Linked DNA regions of Niveibacterium microcysteis. The protein of the gene in region 1 interacts with the protein of each later gene in a pairwise test. Links are inferred from orthologs where the notes say so. Each region holds a gene or a part of one and is shown in the gene's direction. Other genes may lie near its edges.

Region 1 (5,620 bases):
TCGACGCTATTCAACCGTTTGACCCGATCGCGTGACGCGCTCGTGGCAGACATGCCCGGCCTGACGCGTGACCGTCACTACGGCATCGGCCGCCTCGGCGACCGGCCGTATTTCGTGGTCGATACCGGCGGCCTTGAGCCGGCCGCGAAGGACGGCATCCTTGCCGAGATGGCGCGCCAGGCCGATCAGGCGATCGCCGAGGCCGATGCGCTGCTGTTCCTGGTGGACGGCCGCGCGGGCTTGACGCCCCAAGACAAGCAAATCGCCGTCGAACTGCGCCGTACCGGGCGTCCGGTTCATCTGGTCGTCAACAAGGGCGAGGGCATGAACCGCGCCGTCGTGGCTGCGGACTTCCATGAACTTGGGTTTGGCGATCCGATCGTGATTTCCGCCTCGCACGGTGATGGTGTGCGCGGCCTGATCGATGCCGCGCTGGCACCGTTTCCGGTCGATCCGGAGGGTGAGGACGACGGCTCGGGTGGCCCCAAGGTCGCAATCATTGGCCGTCCGAACGTCGGTAAATCGACGCTGATCAATGCGCTGCTGGGTGAAGAGCGCGTTATCGCCTTCGACATGCCGGGCACGACGCGTGATGCGATCTCCATCCCCTTCGAGCGCAATGGCAAGAACTACACGCTGATCGACACCGCTGGTCTGCGCCGCAAGGGCAAGGTGTTCGAAGCGATCGAGAAGTTCTCGGTAATCAAGACCCTGCAGGCGATCGAGCAATCGAACGTCGCGGTACTGGTGCTCGACGCCAGCCAGGACATCTCGGAGCAGGACGCGCACATCGCCGGCTTCGCGCTGGAGTCCGGTCGCGCGATGGTGGTGGCGGTCAACAAGTGGGATGCGGTGGATAGCTATCGCCGCGAACAGCTCAAGAACGATCTGGCGCGCAAGCTCAACTTCCTGTCCTGGGCAAAGTTCCACTACATTTCGGCGCTGGAAGGTGACGGCATTGGTGCGCTGATGCGTTCCGTCGATGGCGCCTACGCTGCGGCGATGATCAAGCTCGCGACGCCGAAGCTGACCCGCACGCTGCAAGCGGCGATTACGAAGCAGGCGCCGCCGCGCCACGGAATCTTCCGCCCGAAGATGCGCTATGCGCACCAGGGGGGCTCCAACCCGCCGGTGGTCGTGGTGCATGGCAACGCGCTGGAGCACATCCCTGATTCTTACAAGCGCTTCCTTGAGCGCAACTTCATGGAAGTCTTCAAGCTACAGGGCACGCCGTTGCGGATACAATTCAAGACGGCCCGCAATCCGTTCTCCGACACGGAATAGGGCCTGGCGGGGACACGGCTGACCCCGCATTCGATCTACCCCGGGACATGCGCCCATCGAATGATTATTACAAGCACACAAGAGGACACCCGAAATGAGCAACAAAGGGCAACTGCTACAAGACCCGTTTCTGAATACGCTGCGCCGGGAACATGTTCCGGTCTCGATCTACCTGGTTAACGGCATCAAGCTGCAGGGTCAGATCGAGTCCTTCGATCAGTACGTCGTGCTGCTGAAGAACACCGTCACCCAGATGGTCTACAAGCACGCCATCTCCACCGTTGTCCCGGCGCGTCCGGTCTCGATCCAGCAGGATCACGGAGACAAGCAGGATTGAACGCACGCTGTCTGAAAGCGGCCGCGCAAGCGGCCGTTCGCTGAATGTTTGAACGGCCCGCGAGCGGTAACAGGGCCGTCATCGTTCAACTCGATCTCGGCGAACCCGGCCAGGTTGAGCGACTGAACGAAATCTCTCTCCTCGCCAAGAGCGCCGGCGCTGAAGTGCTGGCCGTCGTGCGCGGCAAGCGGCGCGCACCCGATGCAGCCTTGTTCGCAGGGCGCGGCAAGGTGGAAGAAATTGGTGCTGCATGCCAGGAACACCAGGCCGATCTGGTGCTCTTCAATCACCAGCTATCCCCGGTTCAGCAACGAAATCTCGAACGCGAGCTGCAGTGCCGCGTTGTCGATCGCAATGCGCTGATCCTCGATATTTTCGCGTTGCGTGCCAAGAGTCACGAAGGCAAGTTGCAGGTCGAGCTGGCGCAGCTTGAACATCTGGCAACGCGCTTGGTGCGGGGCTGGACCCACCTTGAGCGGCAGAAGGGTGGCATTGGCTTGCGTGGCCCGGGCGAAAAGCAGCTCGAAACCGACCGCCGTTTGCTCGGCGTGCGGGTAAAGGCACTGAAGGAGCGCCTCGCCCAGGTTGAACGCCAGCGCAAGACACGTCGACGTGCAAGGGAACGTCGCGACATTCCGACGGTCTCTCTAGTCGGTTATACGAACGCAGGCAAATCGACGCTGTTCAATGCGCTGACTAAGGCGGGTGCCTATGCGGCAGACCAGCTGTTCGCGACCCTCGACACGACCTCCCGCAGGGTGTTTCTTGGTCGTGGCACCGTGGTGTTGTCGGACACCGTAGGTTTCATCCGCGACTTGCCGCACTCTCTGGTGGCAGCGTTTCACGCGACCTTGGAAGAGACTGCAAGTGCTGATCTCTTGCTGCATGTGGTGGACAGCGCCAGCGACGACCGTGAAGCTCAGATCGAGGTGGTCAACAAGGTGTTGCAGGAAATCGGCGCAGGTGATGTGCCGCAGATTCTCGTGCTGAACAAGATCGATGCGACCCTAGCGGCGCCCAAGGTTGAGCGGGACGCCTGTGGTAACATCGCCCGCGTTTTTGTCAGCGCTCAGACTGGCGCCGGCCTTGATGGCCTGCGCGAAGCGCTCGCCGAGCTGTTGCTCGGCGAGGACGTGCCCGCAGAGCCGGGCTGATCTCCAAGGACCATCCCTATGGTCATCACCGGAATTCTCATGTCTCTCAACGACCCGCGCTGGGGCAACAACAATCAGGGTGGCGGCGACCGCGGCGGCAATCAAGGGCCGCCCGATCTGGAAGAGGTATGGCGCGATGTCAATCGCCGCCTGTCCGGCTTCTTTGGTCGCAAGGGTGGCGGCAGCGGCGACTCGGGCGGTAATTCGCCAAGCCCCGGCCAGATCGGTGGCGGCATCGGCCTGATCGTCGGCGTCGTCGCCGCGCTATGGCTTGCGAGCGGTTTCTACATTGTTGATGCGAGCCAGCGCGGCATCGTGCTGCGCTTCGGCAAGTTCATCCAGAGCACCGAACCGGGTTTGCGCTGGCGTTTGCCCTACCCGATCGAGACGCACGAACTGGTCAACCTGACTGGTGTGCGTACCGTCGAAATCGGCTATCGCGGCAGCGAGCGCAACAAGGTGTTGAATGAATCGCTGATGCTCACGGACGACGAAAACATCGTGAACATTCAGTTCGCGGTGCAGTACGTGTTGAAGGATCCGAAGGAATACCTGTTCAACAACCGTGAGCCGGACGCAAACGTCGTTCAGGCGGCGGAGTCCGCGATCCGCGAGATCGTCGGCAAGAGCAAGATGGACTTCGTGCTTTACGAGGGCCGTGAGCAGATTGCGACGAACGCCGCGACGCTGATGCAGGAAATCCTGGACCGCTATCAGGCGGGGATCATGATCTCCAAGGTGACAATGCAGAATGCGCAGCCGCCCGAGCAGGTGCAGGCGGCATTCGATGACGCGGTGAAGGCAGGGCAGGATCGCGAGCGTCAGAAGAACGAAGGTCAGGCCTATTTCAACGACGTCGTGCCGAAGGCCAAGGGCACGGCATCGCGCCTGTTCGAAGAGGCGGCGGGCTACCAGGCTCGCGTGATTGCGAACGCCGAAGGCGATGCCTCGCGCTTCAAGAGCATCGTCACCGAGTATGCGAAGGCGCCGGAGGTGACGCGCCAGCGCATGTACCTCGACACCATGCAGCAGATCTTTGCCAACACCACCAAGGTGATGGTCGATGCCAAGGGCAATGGCAATCTGCTCTATCTGCCGCTCGACAAACTGATGCAGGCGACCGCTCAGGGCCCAAGCGCGCCGGTGGCAGCGCCGGACGTCGCTGCGACCCCGAGTCGTCCGGCGAGCACGGCTGGCTCGGATCCGGTCGCGCCGCCGAAGGCCGATGTGCCGGTGCCTGCCGATTATCGTAGTCGCGAAGCCATGCGTTCGCGCGAAAGGGGAGAGCGCTGATGCGCGAACGTTTGCCTTTGCTCGCGGGGCTTGCTCTCGCGATCATCGCGGTGCTGTCGCTCGCCGTCTTTACGGTGGATCAGCGCCAGTACGCGATCGTTTTCCAGCTCGGCGAGATCCGTCGTGTCGCCAACGAGCCGGGTTTGTTCTTCAAGGTGCCGCTGGTGCAGAACGTGCGCTACTTCGACAAGCGCATCCTGACCTTCGAAACCAGCGATCCCGAGCGTTTCATCACCAGCGAAAAGAAGAACGTGCTGGTTGATCTGTTCGTGAAGTGGCGCATCGTCGATCCAAAGGCCTACTACACGGCTGTTGGCGGCGACGAAGCGCGCGCCCGTACCCGACTGGAGCAGACCGTGAACGCTGGTCTGCGCGAAGAGTTCGGCAAGCGCACCGTGCATGAAGTCGTCTCCGGCGAACGCGAGCGCATCATGAACGAGATGCGCAGCAAGGCCGACCTCGATGCGCGCAAGATCGGCGTGCAGGTGGTGGATGTTCGCCTCAAGCGCGTCGAGTTGCCGACCGAAGTCAGCGCCGCTGTCTTCAGCCGGATGGAGGCAGAGCGCAAGCGCGTTGCAAACGAGCTGCGCTCGCAGGGCTCAGCCGAGGCTGAGAAGATTCGCGCCGATGCTGATCGCCAGCGCGAAGTGATCATCGCCGAGGCCTACCGCGACGCGCAGAAGGTCAAGGGCGAGGGTGACGCGAAGGCGGCCGCCATCTACGCGGAAGCCTTCAATCGGAACCCCGAGTTCTACAGCTTCTACCGCAGTCTGGAAGCGTACCGCCAGAGCTTCAAGAACCGCAGCGACGTGCTGGTCGTCGATCCGGGCTCGGAGTTCTTCAAGTACTACCGCGGAGCCGGCAGCAACAAGGGCGGCGCCGGCAAGTAGGCCATGTTTGATACCCTGTTCATGGCCTTCGCACTGATGCTGGTGCTCGAAGGCCTGCTGCCCTTTCTGGCGCCCGGTGTGTGGCGCAAAGTCTTTTTGCAGGTTGCCAGCCTCGCAGACGGCCAAATCCGATTCATCGGGCTGACCTCAATGCTGGTCGGCCTGATTCTCCTGATCCTTTCGCACTGATACTCATGTCGTCGCCGCGCTGGGCTTTGCCCGACCATATTGAAGACGCATTGCCACTTGAGGCCGCTCGCCTTGAGGCGATGCGCCGCCGCCTGCTCGACGAGTTCCGGCTCCACGGCTACCAGTTGGTGATGCCGCCGCTGATCGAGTACGTCGAATCGCTGCTTTCCGGTACTGGCAAGGAGATGGGCGAGCACACCTTCCGCATGGCCGATCCGTTCACCGGTCGCGTCCTCGGGTTGCGCGCCGATATCACGCCGCAGGTCACGCGGATCGATGCGCACCTCTTGAATCGGCAGGGTGTGACGCGTCTTTGCTATGCCGCGAGCGTCGTGCGGACGACCCCGCGCTCGCTTCTGGCGAGCCGTCAGCCGATGCAGCTTGGCGTCGAAATCTACGGCCACGCCGGCATCGATGCCGATATCGAGGTCATCCGCATGTTGGCGCGAACCCTTGATGTCGCTGGCGTGAAG
Region 2 (16,547 bases), 550 kb from region 1 along the record:
CGGAGGCGTCGATATCAACGTGAATGATTTTGGCGTCGGGGCAGAACTGCGCCGCCTTGCCAATCGCCCGGTCGTCGAAGCGAGCGCCAACACAGATCAGCAAGTCCGCTTCCTGCAGCACATAGTTGGTGTAGCGAGCGCCGTGCATGCCGAGCATGCCGACCGACAATGGATGATCAACCGGCATTGCGCCCAGCGCCATCAGCGTCATCGTGGTTGGCAGGCCCGCCTGTTCAGCCAGTGTCGTAGCCAAGTGCGACGCGCCCGAGGCGATCACGCCGCCGCCGAGATACAGCACCGGACGCTCGGCGCGGTTGATCATCTCCGCGGCCCGCAGCACGGCCTCTTCACTCACCTCCGGCGGTCGGTCGAGCGCGCAAGCCGTGAGCGCCGGCGCATCAACGCGCTGCGTCTGCACATCCTTCGGCACATCCACCCACACTGGGCCCGGGCGCCCCGACTGTGCAATCCGGAACGCGTCGCTGATCACCTGAGGCAAGTCCTCGGCGCGCCGAACGAGGTAGTTGTGCTTCGTTACCGGAATCGACAGACCATAGGTATCGACTTCCTGAAACGCATCGGTACCGATCATCGAGAGCGGCACTTGCCCGGTGATGCAGACCAAAGGGATTGAATCGAGCTTGGCATCGGCGATTGCCGTCACAAGATTGGTCGCCCCCGGACCACTGGAAGCAAGGCAGACGCCTGGCTTACCAGTTGCGCGGGCCATGCCCTGTGCGATAAAGCCCGCACCCTGCTCATGCCTTGCCAGCACATGACGGATGGTGCCGGCGGAAGCCAGCGCATCGTAGAGCGGCAGCGCCGCCCCGCCGGGAATACCGGCGATCGTATCGACGCCCTGAGCTTCGAGCAGACGGACCAGCAATTGTGCGCCAGTCATTTCCATGAGGTCTCTCCTGTGAGATGACCCGGCTGCCTGCTGACTGGGATTTGCGGTTCCGCAAAGAAAAAACCCCGCCAGCTGCACGCCGGCGGGGTTGAAATCCTGTTGACCCTAGGACCCCTGCTACGGCGCGCAAGCACCTACGCTTACTACGCGTACTACTACCGCTACAGCGGAAGCCGACAGGACGTCGAAGAAGTACGTAGAAGCGAGCATGGATCGGTTAAGCCAACGGAAACGGAACGACGATTCAATTGCAGCACACAATCCCTGAAAGCTCAAGGGCCTCTTTACGAAAAATCGTGCTGCGATCGGCATCAAAGTCAGACAAATTCCTACAAAAAATCAAACCACTACGCGCAATCCGCGAGATCACGAGGCGCACGAAGATGTCGAAATGGCGTGATTTCCCATGCAGTTTCAATGACATCGACATTGCCAGACAAGCTCTGACAAAGCGGTATGTTTTCACTGTGTTAAATCTGCCTCACGCGGCCTTCTTGGCTTCGTCGCGAAGGGCGCGCCGCAAGATCTTGCCAACGTTGGTCTTCGGCAACTCAGTCCGGAACTCAACCAACTTTGGCACCTTGTAGCCAGTCAGCTTTTCGCGGCAATGGGCGATCACGGCCTCGGCGGTAAGGTTCGGATCCTTCTTGACGACGAACACCTTGACGGCCTCACCGGACTTTTCGTCCTGTACACCAATCGCCGCCACCTCCATTACCCCCGGGTGCGACGCAACGACATCTTCCACCTCGTTCGGATAGACGTTGAAGCCGGATACAAGAATCATGTCCTTCTTGCGGTCGACGATTCGGACGAACCCCTTCTCATCGACCACCGCCACGTCACCGGTTTTCAGGAAGCCATCAGGCGTCATGACTTTGGCCGTTTCGTCCGGGCGGTTGTAGTAGCCCGCCATCACCTGCGGCCCACGCACACAGAGCTCACCGGACTCGCCAACACCCAACTCGCGACCATCTTCATCGCGAATCGAAATCTCGGTCGACGGCACTGGCAGGCCGATTGCGCCATTGAAGGCAGGCAGATCGAGCGGATTGATCGTCACCGCCGGCGACGTCTCGGTCAGACCATAGGCCTCCACCAACGGACGCCCCGTCAGCGCACGCCATTTGTCGGCGACAGCGCGTTGCACAGCCATGCCGCCGCCCAAGGCGCAGCGCAGCTGCGAGAAGTCGAGCTTGACGAAATCGGGGTGGTTCAACAACGCGTTGAAGAGCGTGTTAACGCCGGTGATCGCGGTGAAGGGGTGCTTTTGCAACTCTTTCACGAAACCGGGAATGTCGCGCGGATTCGTAATCAGGACGTTCGTCGCGCCGACCTTGAAGAAAGTAAGGCAGTTCGCGGTGAGCGAGAAGATGTGATAAAGCGGCAACGCGGTAACGATTACCTCTTCGCCTTCCTTCAGGAAGGGCTTGATCCACGCATGCGCCTGCTGAAGATTGGCAATGATGTTGCGGTGCGTAAGGACGGCGCCCTTTGAAACACCCGTGGTACCGCCGGTGTATTGAAGGAATGCAATGTCGTCCTGCGTGACCTTCACAGCCGCCAGCTTGCGGCCCTGTCCGCGCGCCATCGCCTGCTTGAAGGGGATATGCCCGGGAATGTTCCAGGCCGGAACCATCTTCTTGACGCGTTTGACCACAAAGCTGACGAGCGCCCCTTTGAGGCCACCCAGCATGTCGCCGATGCGGGTGACGACAACATGCTTGACCGGGGTGTGGCCAAGCACCTCCTGCAGCGTCGAGGCGAAGTTCTCGAGGATCACGATTACGTCCGCGCCCGAATCCTTGAGCTGGTGTTCAAGCTCACGCGGCGTATATAGCGGGTTGCAGTTCACGACCACATAGCCGGCGCGCAAAGCGCCCCACAGACACACCGGATACTGCAGAAGATTCGGCATCATCAGCGCGATACGCGCCCCCTTCGGGAGCTTCAAATCCTGCTGCAGGAAGCCGGCGAACGCAGCACTCAAGCGATCGAGCTCGTCGTAACTGATCGCTTTGTCCATATTGACATAGGCCGCCCGCGGGCCGAACTTGCGCACGCCCTCGGCAAACAGGTCACCAATCGCCCCGTACTGCGTCAGGTCGATGTCTGCCGGCACGCCAGCGGGATAGCTCTTGAGCCAGACCTTCTCCATCTCCATACCCCCGGTGTTGTCTTATGTTTTCCTGAACGCGCTTTGAGTGCCGACTGTTCGATCATCTGCCCAAAAAGCGTCGCCCGGTATCGCCTGAAAGCTCACTCGTCGTCCGCCTCGGCGGGCCAATTGCGGATGTAGTTCTTGAGCATCTTGTTCTCGAAGCTCTGCTCCTCGAGGACCGCCTTGGCTACATCGTGAAATGAGACAACGCCCATCAGTGTTGTGCCGTCCATCACTGGCAGGTAACGCTGGTGGTCATCGACCATCACGCGGCGTAGCTCGTCCATCTCCATGTCCGGCCCAGCCGAACGCGGCTCGCGCAGCATCACATCCGACACGGTCAGAGCCCCCCAGCCCGCACCAGCGGAAGTCAGCGCTTTGAGCACTTCGCGGAAGGTCAGCATGCCGACCATGCGACCATGATCGAACACGACGAGCGAACCGACATCCTGTTCGCTCATGACCGATACTGCCTCCGCCAGTACAGTCCCCGGCGCCACGGTGTAAAGCACCTTGCCCTTGATCGCCAGAATTTCGCTTACCAGCATCACTCACTCCTCGTTATGAGACCGCTTCGAAACGGTTTGCGACATGGCGGTTGAATGGCAACCAGGGCAAACCATACTCTACCGTATGGTCAGGCCGAATGTGAATACCCATCAGCCCTACCAGAAACACAAAGGGCGACCCGAAGGTCGCCCGTGCATCATTACTCGTCGTAGTCAGCTCAGCGCTGCAGATCGCCAAGCTTGCCTTTGACCTTCGCCCACTCGTCCGCATCAGGCAGGGGATCCTTGCGCTCGACGATTGGCTTCCACAACTTGGCCAACTCGGCATTCAGCGCGATGAACGACTGCTGATCTGCCGGCACGTCGTCTTCAGCATAGATCGCCTCAACCGGGCATTCGGCCACACAGAGGGTGCAATCAATGCACTCGTCCGGGTCGATCGCCAGGAAATTCGGGCCTTCGCGAAAGCAGTCGACCGGGCAAACATCCACGCAGTCGGTGTATTTGCACTTGATACAGGCTTCAGTCACCACATAAGTCATTTCTTGTCTCTCCATCGGCGGTTGGGGCGTGTTTCACCGCGAGGCTCAATGATACCGGAGCTTCCTTGCGCTCCAACACCACCCGTTTCACGATCCGGCAAAGCGCGCGCCACAACTCATCTTTTTTTAGTAGCATTCACCGCTTGCCCGGACTCAAACCCGGCTCCTGCCCCGAGATCTGACCGCGTGGCAATCCCCCACGGCGGACATCGGCAATCGAGGCCGTTCCAAACAGCGAGGAATCATGAGCGAACACATCCTTCACGTCACCGACGCATCTTTCGAGCAGGACGTTCTGCAAGCGCAGACGCCTGTTCTGGTCGATTACTGGGCAGAGTGGTGCGGCCCCTGCAAGAGCATCGCTCCGATTCTTGACGAAATCGCCAAGGACTACGCTGGCAAGCTCGTCGTAACCAAGCTCAACATCGACGAAAACGCTGAGACGCCGGCCAAGTACGGCATCCGTGGGATCCCGACGCTCATGCTGTTCAAGGGCGGCAGCGTTGAGGCGACCAAGGTTGGCGCGCTCTCCAAATCGCAATTGACCGCATTCATTGACAGCAACCTGTAATACGGCTAGATTGCCGTCATAACTGCTTCGGCGCGCCGCCCGGCGCGCCGTTTTCAATCAACACTCCCTTCCCATCCCGTCGTATTCACGACTTCAAACGGCGCTCAGTCTCGCCGGTCAGGTATTTCCATGCACCTCTCGGAGCTCAAGTCACTCCACGTCAGCCAGTTGCTCGAAATGGCGCACGCCAACGAGATCGACGGCGCCAACCGCCTCCGCAAACAAGAATTGGTCTTCGCCCTGTTACGCAACCGGGCAAAGAAAGGTGAGCCGATATTTGGCGACGGCGTGCTGGAAGTATTGCCGGACGGCTTCGGGTTCTTGAGATCACCCGACACGTCTTATCTGGCCGGCACCGACGACATTTATGTCTCCCCCTCCCAGATCCGCCGCTTCAATCTCCATACCGGCGACACGATCGAGGGCGAGATCCGGACACCGAAGGATGGCGAGCGCTACTTCGCGCTGGTCAAGGTCGACAAGGTCAACTTTGAATCGCCAGAGGCATCGAAGCACAAGATCCTGTTTGAAAACCTGACGCCGCTGCATCCGAACCAGTGCCTCAAGCTTGAGCGCGAGATCCGGGCGGAAGAGAACGTCACGAGCCGGGTCATCGACATGATCGCGCCGATCGGCAAGGGACAGCGCGGCCTGCTGGTTGCCCCACCGAAGTCTGGCAAAACCGTGATGCTGCAGCACATTGCACACGCGATCACGACCAACCATCCTGACGTCGTGGTGATCGTGCTGCTGATCGACGAACGCCCGGAAGAAGTGACCGAAATGCAGCGCTCGGTGAAGGGCGAAGTGGTTGCTTCGACCTTCGACGAACCTGCAACGCGACACGTCCAGGTCGCCGAAATGGTGATCGAGAAGGCAAAGCGCCTCGTCGAGCACAAGCGTGATGTCGTGATTCTGCTGGACTCGCTCACCCGCCTCGCGCGTGCCTACAACACCGTCGTCCCAGCCTCGGGCAAGGTGCTCACCGGCGGTGTCGACGCCAATGCCCTGCAAAAGCCCAAGCGCTTCTTCGGTGCCGCACGGAATATCGAAGAGGGCGGTTCGCTCACCATCATCGCCAGCGCCCTGATCGACACCGGCTCGCGCATGGATGACGTGATCTACGAGGAATTCAAGGGCACCGGCAACATGGAGATCCACCTGGATCGTCGCATGGCCGAGAAGCGCGTCTATCCGGCAATCAACGTCAATCGCTCGGGCACTCGTCGCGAGGAACTGCTGATCGAGCCGGCCATCCTGCAGAAGGTATGGATCCTGCGCAAGCTCCTGTACGGCATGGACGAAATCGAGGCGATGGAGTTCCTGCTCGACAAGATCAAGGCAACGAAGACCAACAACGATTTCTTCGATGCCATGCGGCGCGGCTGATCTAGCTGCCCGCCAAGAAAAACGCCGGTCAATGACCGGCGTTTTTGTTTGCTCGTCAGATCGTTACGTCACTCGCCCTGTGGCCGCAATTGCATCGTCTTCAAGGTACCCTCAACCGAGAACAGACGAACGATGCGTTCGACTGGCGTCTTGACCTCACTGCGGAGCGCCCCGCGTACCACACCTTCGGTATCGACCTGAACACGGCCCGACGCGCTCAACGCACCAGCATCGAGGCGACGGATCTCCAATCGAACGCCCTTGCCCGGCTCACGAACAACGGCCCCTTCCATAACATTGAAACGCGTTACGCCACCGGAAATCGGTGCGTTACCGGAACGTCGCATGGCCTCAACGAGATCAATCCGATTGATCGAACCGTCGGCGATCGCGTAATTCCCCGTCCATTTCGACGCCCCCGCGAGATCAGCCAGGCTATCCGCTTCGCCGCTGAGCGTCATCGGCCCGGACACACGCCCGCTGACGAGCGATTGTGTATCCATGAGGGCGGCCAACTGATCAAAGCTCAGCGCATCAACCTTGAACTGCCCCTTGACGGCTACACGACTCAGGAAGTCCAGACTTACGACACCCTTGATCGCCCCGCCCAGCCAGTTGGCCGAGAACTGGGCATCGTCCATACCGTTCAAACCCATGCGCCCCGAAATCAAAACGTTATCGAGCTTCGTCTCGCCATACTTGAACTCGGGCGCAATAACGCTGGCAAGGATGTTGCCGTCCTGCACCTGCAGTTCATAAGTCACGGCAACTTCTTTCGGCTTCAGACGCGCCGACTCCCATTTCCCATCGCCGGAGAACAGAAATGCGCCGGACAGGTCGGCAATCACGGCCTTGCCGACCGGCACCGACAACGCGTCGACCTGAACCTCCTTCAAACGCCAAACACGCCCGGGCGACTCGAGCCCCGAAAGGCGCGCCAGCAGCGACGGTTGCAAACTACCGCCATGCAGCGCGACACGCAGTCGCTGCGGTTGTGATGTCACCCAGCGGAACCAATCCGGGCCGCCAAAGGCTCGATCGATGTGCGACGTCCCTCCCTCGCCAATCTGGATATCGCCCAACTCAAAGACGGGCCACGGATGGAATGCGACGCCAACGCGTCCAACCTTCACCGGCTCACCCAACCAGTTCGCCGCATCCTGCTCAACGCGCTGACGCAGGGTGGAGGCTTGCCAGGCCAGCGCGGCCACGGCAGCCCCAAGACCTCCAACAATTAGGAGCGCCACAACAATCATCAGCCCGCGGCGAATCTTGTCGCCCCCCTTGCCGCCGCCGCTGACCGCTCGATGACCCAAGGTGCCGAAGAAAACGCGAATCTTGTCAAAAATCGAGGCCTGCGAGCCGGACCCCAGCGCGCGCTCCAGGCGGCGAGCGTCCGCCGTCTGCTTGCGCTTATCCGCTGCGGTTGGCGCCGGGTCGGCGGCGGCAGGTGAAGATTGGGCGATTTCGCGGGGCTCGACGCGCGCCGGCGTTTCATCGCCACGCAACCAGCGGGCTTCTTGCTCCGCCACCCGCGCCATGCGGGCATCAAGCGTCTCGATGAGACCGGCTCGCTCAAGTTCAGTCAGGGCACGCTGAACGGACTTGCCGTCCTTCAGGCGTGTCACCAGTTCGCCAACAGTCGAAAAGCCATCGACCGCTTCGAGCACGTTTCGCGTCAAACGATCCCCGGAGCCTTTTGGCTCCGCCATCATGCGGTCGCCCGCTTCCGTGCGACAAAACACCGAGAACCGGTCCAAGCTTGACTCCTGCCGGGCCTTTCGGCCCGTAACGGTTAATCACATTGGAATATTACAGCAACCCAAATCACCCTTCGAAGCGAAAAGGCGAAAAATCATGTTGACAAGCTTCTCGGCCATGTCTATTATGGCGGCTTCTGTTCCTCGATAGCTCAGTCGGTAGAGCGCCGGACTGTTAATCCGTAGGTCCCTGGTTCGAGCCCAGGTCGAGGAGCCAAAGTTTCAAGAAACGCCCGCAGCGATGCGGGCGTTTTTCATTTTCCGCCCCGCTCTCTCAAAATCCAAGGATTTTGATGATTGCGCATCAATCGGGCGGCGCATCGCCGCCCGCCCAACACTTACATCGGATCAAGCCGGCGAAGATGTGCCAATACCGGCAACAGCATCGCGCTGCCCAGTCGCTTGCTTCGCGCGCCGTTCCAGCCAACGCGTGCGTCAGGCGCGTTGTCGTTGTCCTTGAACGGCATCTCGAGCGTCAGCGAGACGCAACCGAATCGATGCGCCACCCACTTCGACCCCAGCGTCAGCAGTTCGTCCTGAAAGCGGTCGTCGGTATAGCCGTGCCGCTGCTGGAAGTCCGGTGACGCCGCAGCGAGATCGCTGAGGAACTGCGCTTGCAAGGCGGTGTTCGTGCCACCGTAGCCAGGCACCATGTGCGAACCGTCGATGAAGACGTAAGGCAAGGTCTCGTCGCCGTGAATATCCAGGAAGAGATCGACCCCGCTTTGCGCCATGCCGCCCTGCACCGCGAGTATCTCAGGGCTGCGCGAAACTGTCGGCGCATGCCACTCCCGATTGAGATTGACGCCCGCTGCGTTCGATCGCAAGTTGCCGAGCCAAGCGCCGTCCGGATTGATATTGGGTACGAGGTGCACCGTTGCACGCCGCCGAATCTCACGCGCGACCGGGTCCGCTTCATCGAGCAGGCGATCCAGCATCCCTTCGGCGAACCACTCGGCCATGCTCTCGCCCGGGTGTTGACGTGCCACCACCCAGACCTGGCGGGGCCCGCCGCCGAGTTCGATGACGTCGATATCGCGCCCCTGCAGGCTGGCGCCAAGGCGAACGACACGCGTGCCGTCCGCCGTCGTGGCACGGCCAAGCACCGACAGATGGCGCTCCTGCGAGTAAGGCTCGAAATACGCGAGCCAGATCGCATCGTGTTTTGGCGTAAGCGACACTGTGAGCACGTCACCGTCGTAGTCACAGTCATCAAGACGGAACCAGTCGGTCCGGTTGTAGGACGCGACCGCCCGATAGCCGCGCCACCCGTCGGGGTAGGAGCATTGGCCGGCGTTCTCGAAACGCAGCGTCAGGGCCTGGCCGGCGGCGCCAGAGATGCGAAAGTGAAACCACTGCCGGAACTCGTTCGAACCATGGTCATCACGGATACGCAAACGTACATTGCCCGGATCCGACGCATCCACGACGTCGATGGATCCGCTGTCGAAGTTGCTGCTGATACACACAGTCATCGGTTGATCCTTATGCCGCACGGCGGCGGAAGTACCAGGTATCGGCGTCCGACGCCTTGGCATCGAACTCATAGCCATCGAGGTCGAAGGCTTTGAGCGCATCGACATCGGTAATGTTGTGATCGATCGCAAAACGGGTCATCGCACCACGCGCCCGCTTTGCACTGAAGCTGACGATCTTGTATTGCCCGTTGCGTAGTTCCTGGAACACGGGCGACACGACGCGGGCGCGCAAGCTGCCAAGCTGCGCAGCCTTCGAGTATTCGGTGGATGCAAGGTTGACGACCACGCGCGCTTCGCCTGCATCGACCAGCGCATCCAGGCGACGCTCAATCGCGGTAGCGATCACGCCGTCCCAGTATGCGTAGAGATCCCGGCCGCGCGGGTTTGTGAGCCGCGTGCCCATTTCCAGGCGATAGGGCCGAATCAGGTCCAGTGGACGCAGCAGGCCATAGAGGCCAGAGAGAATGCCCACATGTGACTGCAGGTAGCCCTCAAGCCGTTCGGCCCGCACGGACTTGGCGTCGAGGCCGTCATACACATCGCCATCGAACGCCAGCACCGCCTGCTTGGCGATCGGCGGCTGATGCGCGGGTGCCCACTCCATGTAGCGTGCCGCATTCAGCGCCGCGAGCTTGTCCGACAGACTCATCAGCGTCGCAATCTGCGCTGGTGATCGCTCGCGCAGCAGCTCGATCAGCGGCTCCGCGTGGTCGAGGAAATCCGGTTGGGTTGAACGTGCGGTATGCGGAGCAGTTTCAAAATCGAGGGACTTGGCGGGAGACAGAAGAATCAGCATCGAAGCATTAAGGAAACTTGCCGGAACAGCATGATAGCGCCCCCGCGAGTTGCACCCGCCCCGGCCCATGGCAATTTGACACACCGCGAGGCGTGGGGAAACATGCAGACCCTTCCCCGCTGTTCCGTGGCAGTTCGCTGCCCTCCCGCCGATGCATAGCAACGATCTCCTGCAACGTTCACTCAACGCCGTCTGGCACCCGTGCACGCAGATGAAGCACCACGAGCGCTTCCCGCTGATTCCGCTCGAACGCGGCGAGGGGCTGTGGCTTTTTGATACCGAGGGGCGTCGGTACTTCGATGCAGTCAGCTCCTGGTGGGTGAACCTCTTTGGCCATTGCAACCCGCGGATCAACGCCGCGCTGCAACGCCAATTGGGGACGCTCGAACATGCCATGTTGGCCGGCTTCACCCACCGGCCGGTCGTAGAGCTCTCGGAACGCCTGCGAGCCCTGACGGGCAACGCGCTGGGGCACGCGTTCTATGCCTCCGATGGCGCCTCGGCGACCGAGATTGCGCTGAAGATGAGCGCGCACTACTGGCGCAACAGCGGGATGCCGGGCAAGAACCGCTTCCTGAGTCTTGCCGGCAGCTACCACGGCGAAACCGCCGGCGCGCTGTCGGTGACGGACATTGATCTGTTCCGCGACGCCTACGCGCCGCTCGTACGGCAATCGGCAACCGTGCCAAGCCCCGCCAGCGCCGACGCTTCGACCCGCGCACAAGCTGCGCACAGCGCAGCCGAAGCGCTGGATGCCTGGCTCGCCGAACACGCGGATAGCACCGCGGCGTTGATTGTCGAACCCCTGGTGCAGTGCGCCACCGGGATGGCCATGTACGACGCTGAATACCTGCGTCGCGCCCGCGCCGCCTGTGATCGCCACCGGGTTCATCTGATCGCCGACGAAATCGCAGTGGGCTGCGGTCGCACCGGCACCTTCTTCGCTTGCGAGCAGGGCGGCATCCAGCCGGACTTCCTGTGCTTGTCGAAAGGCATTTCAGGCGGCTACCTGCCGCTCTCGATCGTGCTGAGTACCGACGAAACGTATCGCGCCTTCTACGATGACGCCACCGTGCGGGGCTTCCTGCACTCGCACTCCTACACCGGAAACCCGCTGGCCTGCACCGCTGCGCTCGCGACGCTCGATATCTTCGAGAGCGACAAGGTGCTCGCGACAAACCTCGAGCGCGCCGCCGCACTCACCCGTGCGGCAGCACCACTTCAACAGCATGCCCGAATCCGCAACTTCCGCCGCACCGGCATGATCTGGGCGTTCGACGTCGACTGCGACGATCCGCAGCTATCGCGCAAGATCTTTGCGGCCGGCCTGTCACACGAAGTGCTGCTTCGCCCGATCGGCCGAACGGTCTACTGGATGCCGCCCTACATTTTCGACGACGCCGACGCGGCTTTTCTGGTGCAACGCACAGGTGCAGCGATCGACGCCGCGCTGGTGGCCTGATCCATGGCGATCTGGGAAACACTTGACGCAGAATTCGCAGCACTCGATGCGGCTGGGCTGCGCCGGCGACGTCGAACGATCAGCGAACGACATGGCGCTGAGGTCGTCGTCGACGACCGCCGAGCCGTCAACTTCTGCGCCAATGACTACCTGGGCCTTGCTGACCACCCGGCCCTTGTCGACGCCGCGATTGCCGGCGCGCAACGCTGGGGCATGGGCGCCGGCGCATCGCACTTGGTGAGTGGGCACTTTTCCGCACACGACGCTGCAGAAAGAAAACTGGCCAATTTCGTTGGCTGCGACGCAGCGCTGCTGTTCTCCACCGGCTACATGGTCAATAGCGGCATCGCCGCCGCCTTGGTCGGCCGTGGCGACGCGGTGTTCGCTGACCGCCTCAATCACGCCTCGCTGGTTGACGGCGCCCTGCTCAGTCGCGCCGAGCTTCGGCGCTATCCACACGGCGACGTCGCCGCGCTCGAACAGATGCTTGCCGAAAGCACCGCGCCGCGGAAGCTGATCCTGACCGACAGCGTATTCAGCATGGATGGCGATATCGCCCCCTTGCCGGCGCTCTTCGAACTCGCCGAGCGCTTTGATGCCTGGCTGGTGGTCGATGACGCGCATGGCTTTGGCGTGCTCGGCCCCCAGGGCCGCGGCGCCCTGCAGCATTACGGCATCCGCTCGCCGCGCGTACTGTATATCGGCACCCTTGGCAAAGCGGCCGGCGTTTACGGCGCTTTCGTTGCGGGCGACACACAGGTTGTGGCGTGGCTGATGCAGAAAGCGCGCACCTACATCTTTACGACAGGTGCCCCACCGCTAGTGGCTGAGACGATCTGCGCTGCGGTGGATCTGATCGAGGCAGGCGACGAGCGACGAGCCCAGGTGGCGCAGCTCATCGCGCGACTGAGCAGCCAGCTCCGCCACCCGGAACGCCTCATGGCATCCACCACGCCAATCCAGCCTGTGTTGGTGGGTGACAACGAGGCGGCGCTAACGCTCGCCGCGCGTTTGCTTGAGGAAGGCCTCTGGGTGCCGGCGATTCGCCCGCCCACGGTACCGGCGGGCACCGCGCGACTACGGATATCCTTGTCGGCGGCCCACACCACCGCGCAAGTAGATGCGCTGGCCGCGGCGATCAACCGCCATCTCGCAGTATGACGATACGCATGCAAGCCTGGCACGGCTGGGGCTTCGACCCAGCCGCATTCGACCCGCTGCGTGCCGCCCTGGGTGATGGCTGCGAGCTTGTGACGCCGGCGCTCACCGCGCCTGCTTCCGGCGACTTCAACGCCTGGGTTGCGGAACTGGCCGGACAAGTGAGCGCCAACGAAGTGCTGCTCGGCTGGTCGCTCGGCGCCATGCTGGCGATGGCCGCCGTAGCAGCCGGCGCGCGGCCGAGGGCTCTGGTGTTGATTGGCGGCAGCCCGCGTTTCGTCACCTCGGCAGCGTGGCCGCACGGTCTGGATGCCAGCACCGTAACTGCATTCCAGACCGGCATCGCGGCACAGCCGGATCGTACGATGAAGCGTTTCCTCGCACTCCAAACGCTTGGCGACAGCCAGCGGAGCGCTGGACAGGCGGCGCTCGAACACGCCCTTGAAACCGATCCGGCCAAGCTGTCGCCCGCACTGTCGGCGCTGATCGGGGCGGACCTGCGGACGCAGGTCCGCCATATCGGCGTACCCGCTTTGTTGCTGCATGGCGAAAACGACGCCCTGATGCCGATGGCTGCGGCCAACTGGCTTTCGGCGCAGCTGCCGCATGCTCAACTGCAGTTATTTCCACAGTGCGGCCACGCACCGCATGTGACGCACGCGCGAGGTGTGGCTGAAGCATTGCAGCGTTTTCTCGGGGCCTTGCCGGATGCCTGATTCCCTACCGGTGCCGCCGGCTGATCTGAGGCGGCGCATTCGTGAGGCCTTTGCAGCCGCCGCCGCCCACTACGACCACCACGCCGAAGTCCAACGTGCGATCGTCGCGGACCTGCTCGCATGGATTGAACTGTCTGCCCCGGCCCGTTTGCCAACGCTCGACGCCGGTTGCGGCACCGGTTACGCAAGTGCTGCCCTGCGCACCGACGATGCACCGGTGATCGGGCTTGATCTTGCCGACACGATGGCGCGCCAAGCGCTCCGGCGTGGCGAGCACGGCATCGCCGGAGATCTGGAATGCCTGCCGTTGCGCGACGGATGCGTTGGCCGCTACTGGTCCAGCCTCGCCTGGCAATGGTGCGCCAGCGGCGCAGCGGCTGCCGAGGCCGCGCGCGTGCTGGCCTCCGGCGGCGTGCTTCAGGTCGCGACACTCGGGCCCGATACGCTGCGCGAGTTGCGCGAGGTCTTTGCAGCGATCGACGGCGCCGAACATGTGCGCAGCTTCGAGCCACCCGATGCGGTGCTCGCCGCGCTCCGACACGCCGGCTTCCGGTCGATACGCTTCAAGCAATGCACGCAAACCGGTTTCGCGCCCGATTTGGCGAGCCTGCTCCGCGACATCCGTGGAGTCGGCGCGCACACGCTGGGCGACAGCCGCCGTCGCGGCATGCTCGGCCGGCAAGCGTGGCAACGCCTCTGCGACGCGTACGAGGTCCACCGCGAAGCCGCCGGTCTGCCAGCGCGTTACGATGTTCTGATGTTCGAAGCCATCCGCTAAGAATTTCTGAAGAACTCGGCGAGACCGACGCTGCCCAACAGGCACGACAAAGCGCGCGACACATCGGGACGGCTCTGGCGCCCGCGAGCACCGACCGAATCCCAGCCGCGAAGAGATCAGCCACGAATTCGGATCTACTCTCATGCACTACTACTTCATCACCGGCACGGATACCGAGATTGGAAAGACCTTCGTCACCTGCGCACTACTGCACTCGGCACGTGCAGCCGGGCTCAGCGCCGTCGGCTACAAGCCGATCGCAGCTGGCGCCGAGGAGATCGACGGCATCTGGTCGAACGAAGACGCGCGGCGCCTGCAAAACGCTTCGTCCCCCGGCTTCGTGCTCGACGAGATCAACCCGCTGTGCCTGCGCGAACCGGTGGCGCCGCACATTGCAGCCGCGTCGGAGAACGTCGCGCTCGACGTACCGCCGCTGGTAGCGGGATTCGAACGCCTCGCGAAGCGGGCTGACTGCGTCCTGGTTGAAGGCGTCGGCGGCTTCCGCGTGCCGCTGGACGATCGCCTCGACACCGCCGACCTCGCACTCGCGATGCGTTTGCCGGTGATCCTGGTGGTGGGCATGCGGCTGGGCTGCATCAACCACGCACTGCTGACCGCCGAGGCCATTACTGCGCGCGGGCTGCATCTCGCGGGCTGGATCGCGAACACGCTGGCGCCTCGCATGAATCGCTTCGATGAGAACCTGGAAGCGCTCGCCGCGCGCCTGCCGGCACCGTTGCTGGGTGTCGTACCGTTCAGCGCGGCAGGCCCGCAAAGCGCGGCATCACAGGTAAGCCTGCCCGGCACGGTATAATCCGCAGCCATTCCGCGCAGGAACACCTGTCATGAAACGCTCCCGCTTCGGCCGCCGTAGCGGCCTCTCCCGCGACGCCGAGAACCTGACCTGGCTCGCCGTCGGACTTGCCGAGTCGGGCAGTCGCGCTGAAGACAGCTTTTGGGAAACCCGCCTCGCCGAGCAAGTCGAAAAACTGCTCGACGAAGGCGATGAAGACACGCTCAACAGCGCGCTGGATCATCTCTACGCCACGCAGGCCAATGCCTACGACGAACTGGCTGACCTCATCGAGTCGCGCGCCGAGTCCGGCATTGCAGGCGATCACGATGTACTGCTGATCGCCGCGCCGGTCATGGCCTGGTCGCGCTTCGCGATCGCCGCCGCAACGATCCCGCCAGCACAGCTCGCAAACCTGCGGGTGCACCTTCAAGCGCATGTGCTGGCCGACGGCGTAAAGCTCGGCATGGCCGATTTCCTCTTCTCCCCCGACCAGTTGCCGCAGGGCTACTGCGAAACGCGCCGTTTCGCGGCCGCGCTGGGCGAGGCCGCTGCAGTTGGGCAGAACCTGCATATCGCTACCGAATCCTTGCCCGAAACAGCAAAGTTTCTCTCCGACGTGCGCTACATCCTGGCCGCTGCCGTCGTACCGCGTGGTGCCGCGCTGTTCCGCTGGCAGGAGCGCGACGGCAATCGCGAGCAGGCGCTGGCGCAGTGGCGCACGCAGGGCGGCGCGGTGGTTACCACACTGATGCCGGGCTGCGCGCTCGAAGTCGTGCTACCGGACGCCTACTTTGCGGCAAGCCGGCAGGCAGACCGCGACTCGCGCCCCTACTCGCTGCGCGCATCGGTTGCCTTCCTCACGACGACGCTCGAGACGCCGCCGGATACGCTGCGCGCGGTGATCGCCCCGTTCCAGGATCGCCAGTTGGAGGAGTACCGCGTCGGCTTCACACGCAAGGGTTCGGACGACGTGATCCACGGCGTCGTGTGGCCGCTGCTCGGTGCGGAAGACGAGAACAGCGAGATCCCGCAACAGATCGAGACGGCCTTGCGTACCTGCGGCCTGACCGACGTCATGCAACTCGACACCACCTTCCCGCTGGAGTACTGCGACGACTGCGGTGCGCCGATGTACCCGTCGCCCGATGGCGAGGCGGTTCACGCCGAGTTGCCGGAAGACAGCGCCGAAGCGGTGCCGCGCCACCTGCACTGAACTGACGCCCAGCTTTGCGGTCGATCGTTTCATGCACGATTGCCCGCAGGAGGACAGCGCACATGAGCCGTAAAGTCGAACGCCCGGACGCCGAATGGCGCGAGGTGCTGGACCCGCAGCAGTACCACGTCACCCGTGAAAAAGGCACCGAGCGCGCCTTTACCGGCGCGTACTGGAACGTCTGGGACGCGGGCGATTACCGTTGTGTGTGCTGTGGCGGTGAGCTGTTCCGTTCGGAAGACAAGTTCGATGCCGGCTGCGGCTGGCCGAGCTTCTCGACCGCCGCCGCGGCCGAGAACATCGAGACA

The links.
Region 2: the proteins of hfq (region 1) and rho interact in binary tests that used the Escherichia coli proteins (3 or more experiments, as listed by UniProt). The link is inferred for Niveibacterium microcysteis from one-to-one orthologs.

The regions. Positions count from the first base shown.
Region 1 is NZ_CP071060.1:3,424,415-3,430,034, reverse strand. What follows is about bases 1-2,999. They hold hfq (RNA chaperone Hfq), read left to right. Parts: upstream 1-1,378; coding sequence 1,379-1,621; downstream 1,622-2,999. Other genes in these bases: hflK (FtsH protease activity modulator HflK), read left to right, coding at 2,815-2,999; hflX (GTPase HflX), read left to right, coding at 1,666-2,775; der (ribosome biogenesis GTPase Der), read left to right, coding at 1-1,284. In the rest of the region: more of hflK, read left to right, coding at 3,000-4,068; protease modulator HflC, read left to right, coding at 4,068-4,958; JY500_RS15550 (DUF2065 domain-containing protein), read left to right, coding at 4,962-5,147; JY500_RS15545 (ATP phosphoribosyltransferase regulatory subunit), read left to right, coding at 5,153-5,620. UniProt on the Escherichia coli protein: RNA chaperone that binds small regulatory RNA (sRNAs) and mRNAs to facilitate mRNA translational regulation in response to envelope stress, environmental stress and changes in metabolite concentrations.
Region 2 is NZ_CP071060.1:2,870,804-2,887,350, forward strand. Bases 4,110-6,952 are described here. They hold rho (transcription termination factor Rho), read left to right. Parts: upstream 4,110-4,822; coding sequence 4,823-6,082; downstream 6,083-6,952. Other genes in these bases: fdxA (ferredoxin FdxA), read right to left, coding at 4,110-4,122; trxA (thioredoxin TrxA), read left to right, coding at 4,367-4,693; JY500_RS13045 (AsmA family protein), read right to left, coding at 6,151-6,952. Also shown: ilvB (acetolactate synthase large subunit), read right to left, coding at 1-907; JY500_RS13020 (long-chain-fatty-acid--CoA ligase), read right to left, coding at 1,392-3,068; JY500_RS13025 (CBS domain-containing protein), read right to left, coding at 3,170-3,619; more of fdxA, read right to left, coding at 3,799-4,109; more of JY500_RS13045, read right to left, coding at 6,953-7,842; JY500_RS13055 (M14 family metallopeptidase), read right to left, coding at 8,181-9,317; peroxide stress protein YaaA, read right to left, coding at 9,328-10,116; bioA (adenosylmethionine--8-amino-7-oxononanoate transaminase), read left to right, coding at 10,268-11,578; bioF (8-amino-7-oxononanoate synthase), read left to right, coding at 11,582-12,739; JY500_RS13075 (alpha/beta fold hydrolase), read left to right, coding at 12,748-13,452; JY500_RS13080 (methyltransferase domain-containing protein), read left to right, coding at 13,445-14,230; bioD (dethiobiotin synthase), read left to right, coding at 14,373-15,044; JY500_RS13090 (DUF2863 family protein), read left to right, coding at 15,076-16,239; peptide-methionine (R)-S-oxide reductase MsrB, read left to right, coding at 16,302-16,547. UniProt on the Escherichia coli protein: Facilitates transcription termination by a mechanism that involves Rho binding to the nascent RNA, activation of Rho's RNA-dependent ATPase activity, and release of the mRNA from the DNA template.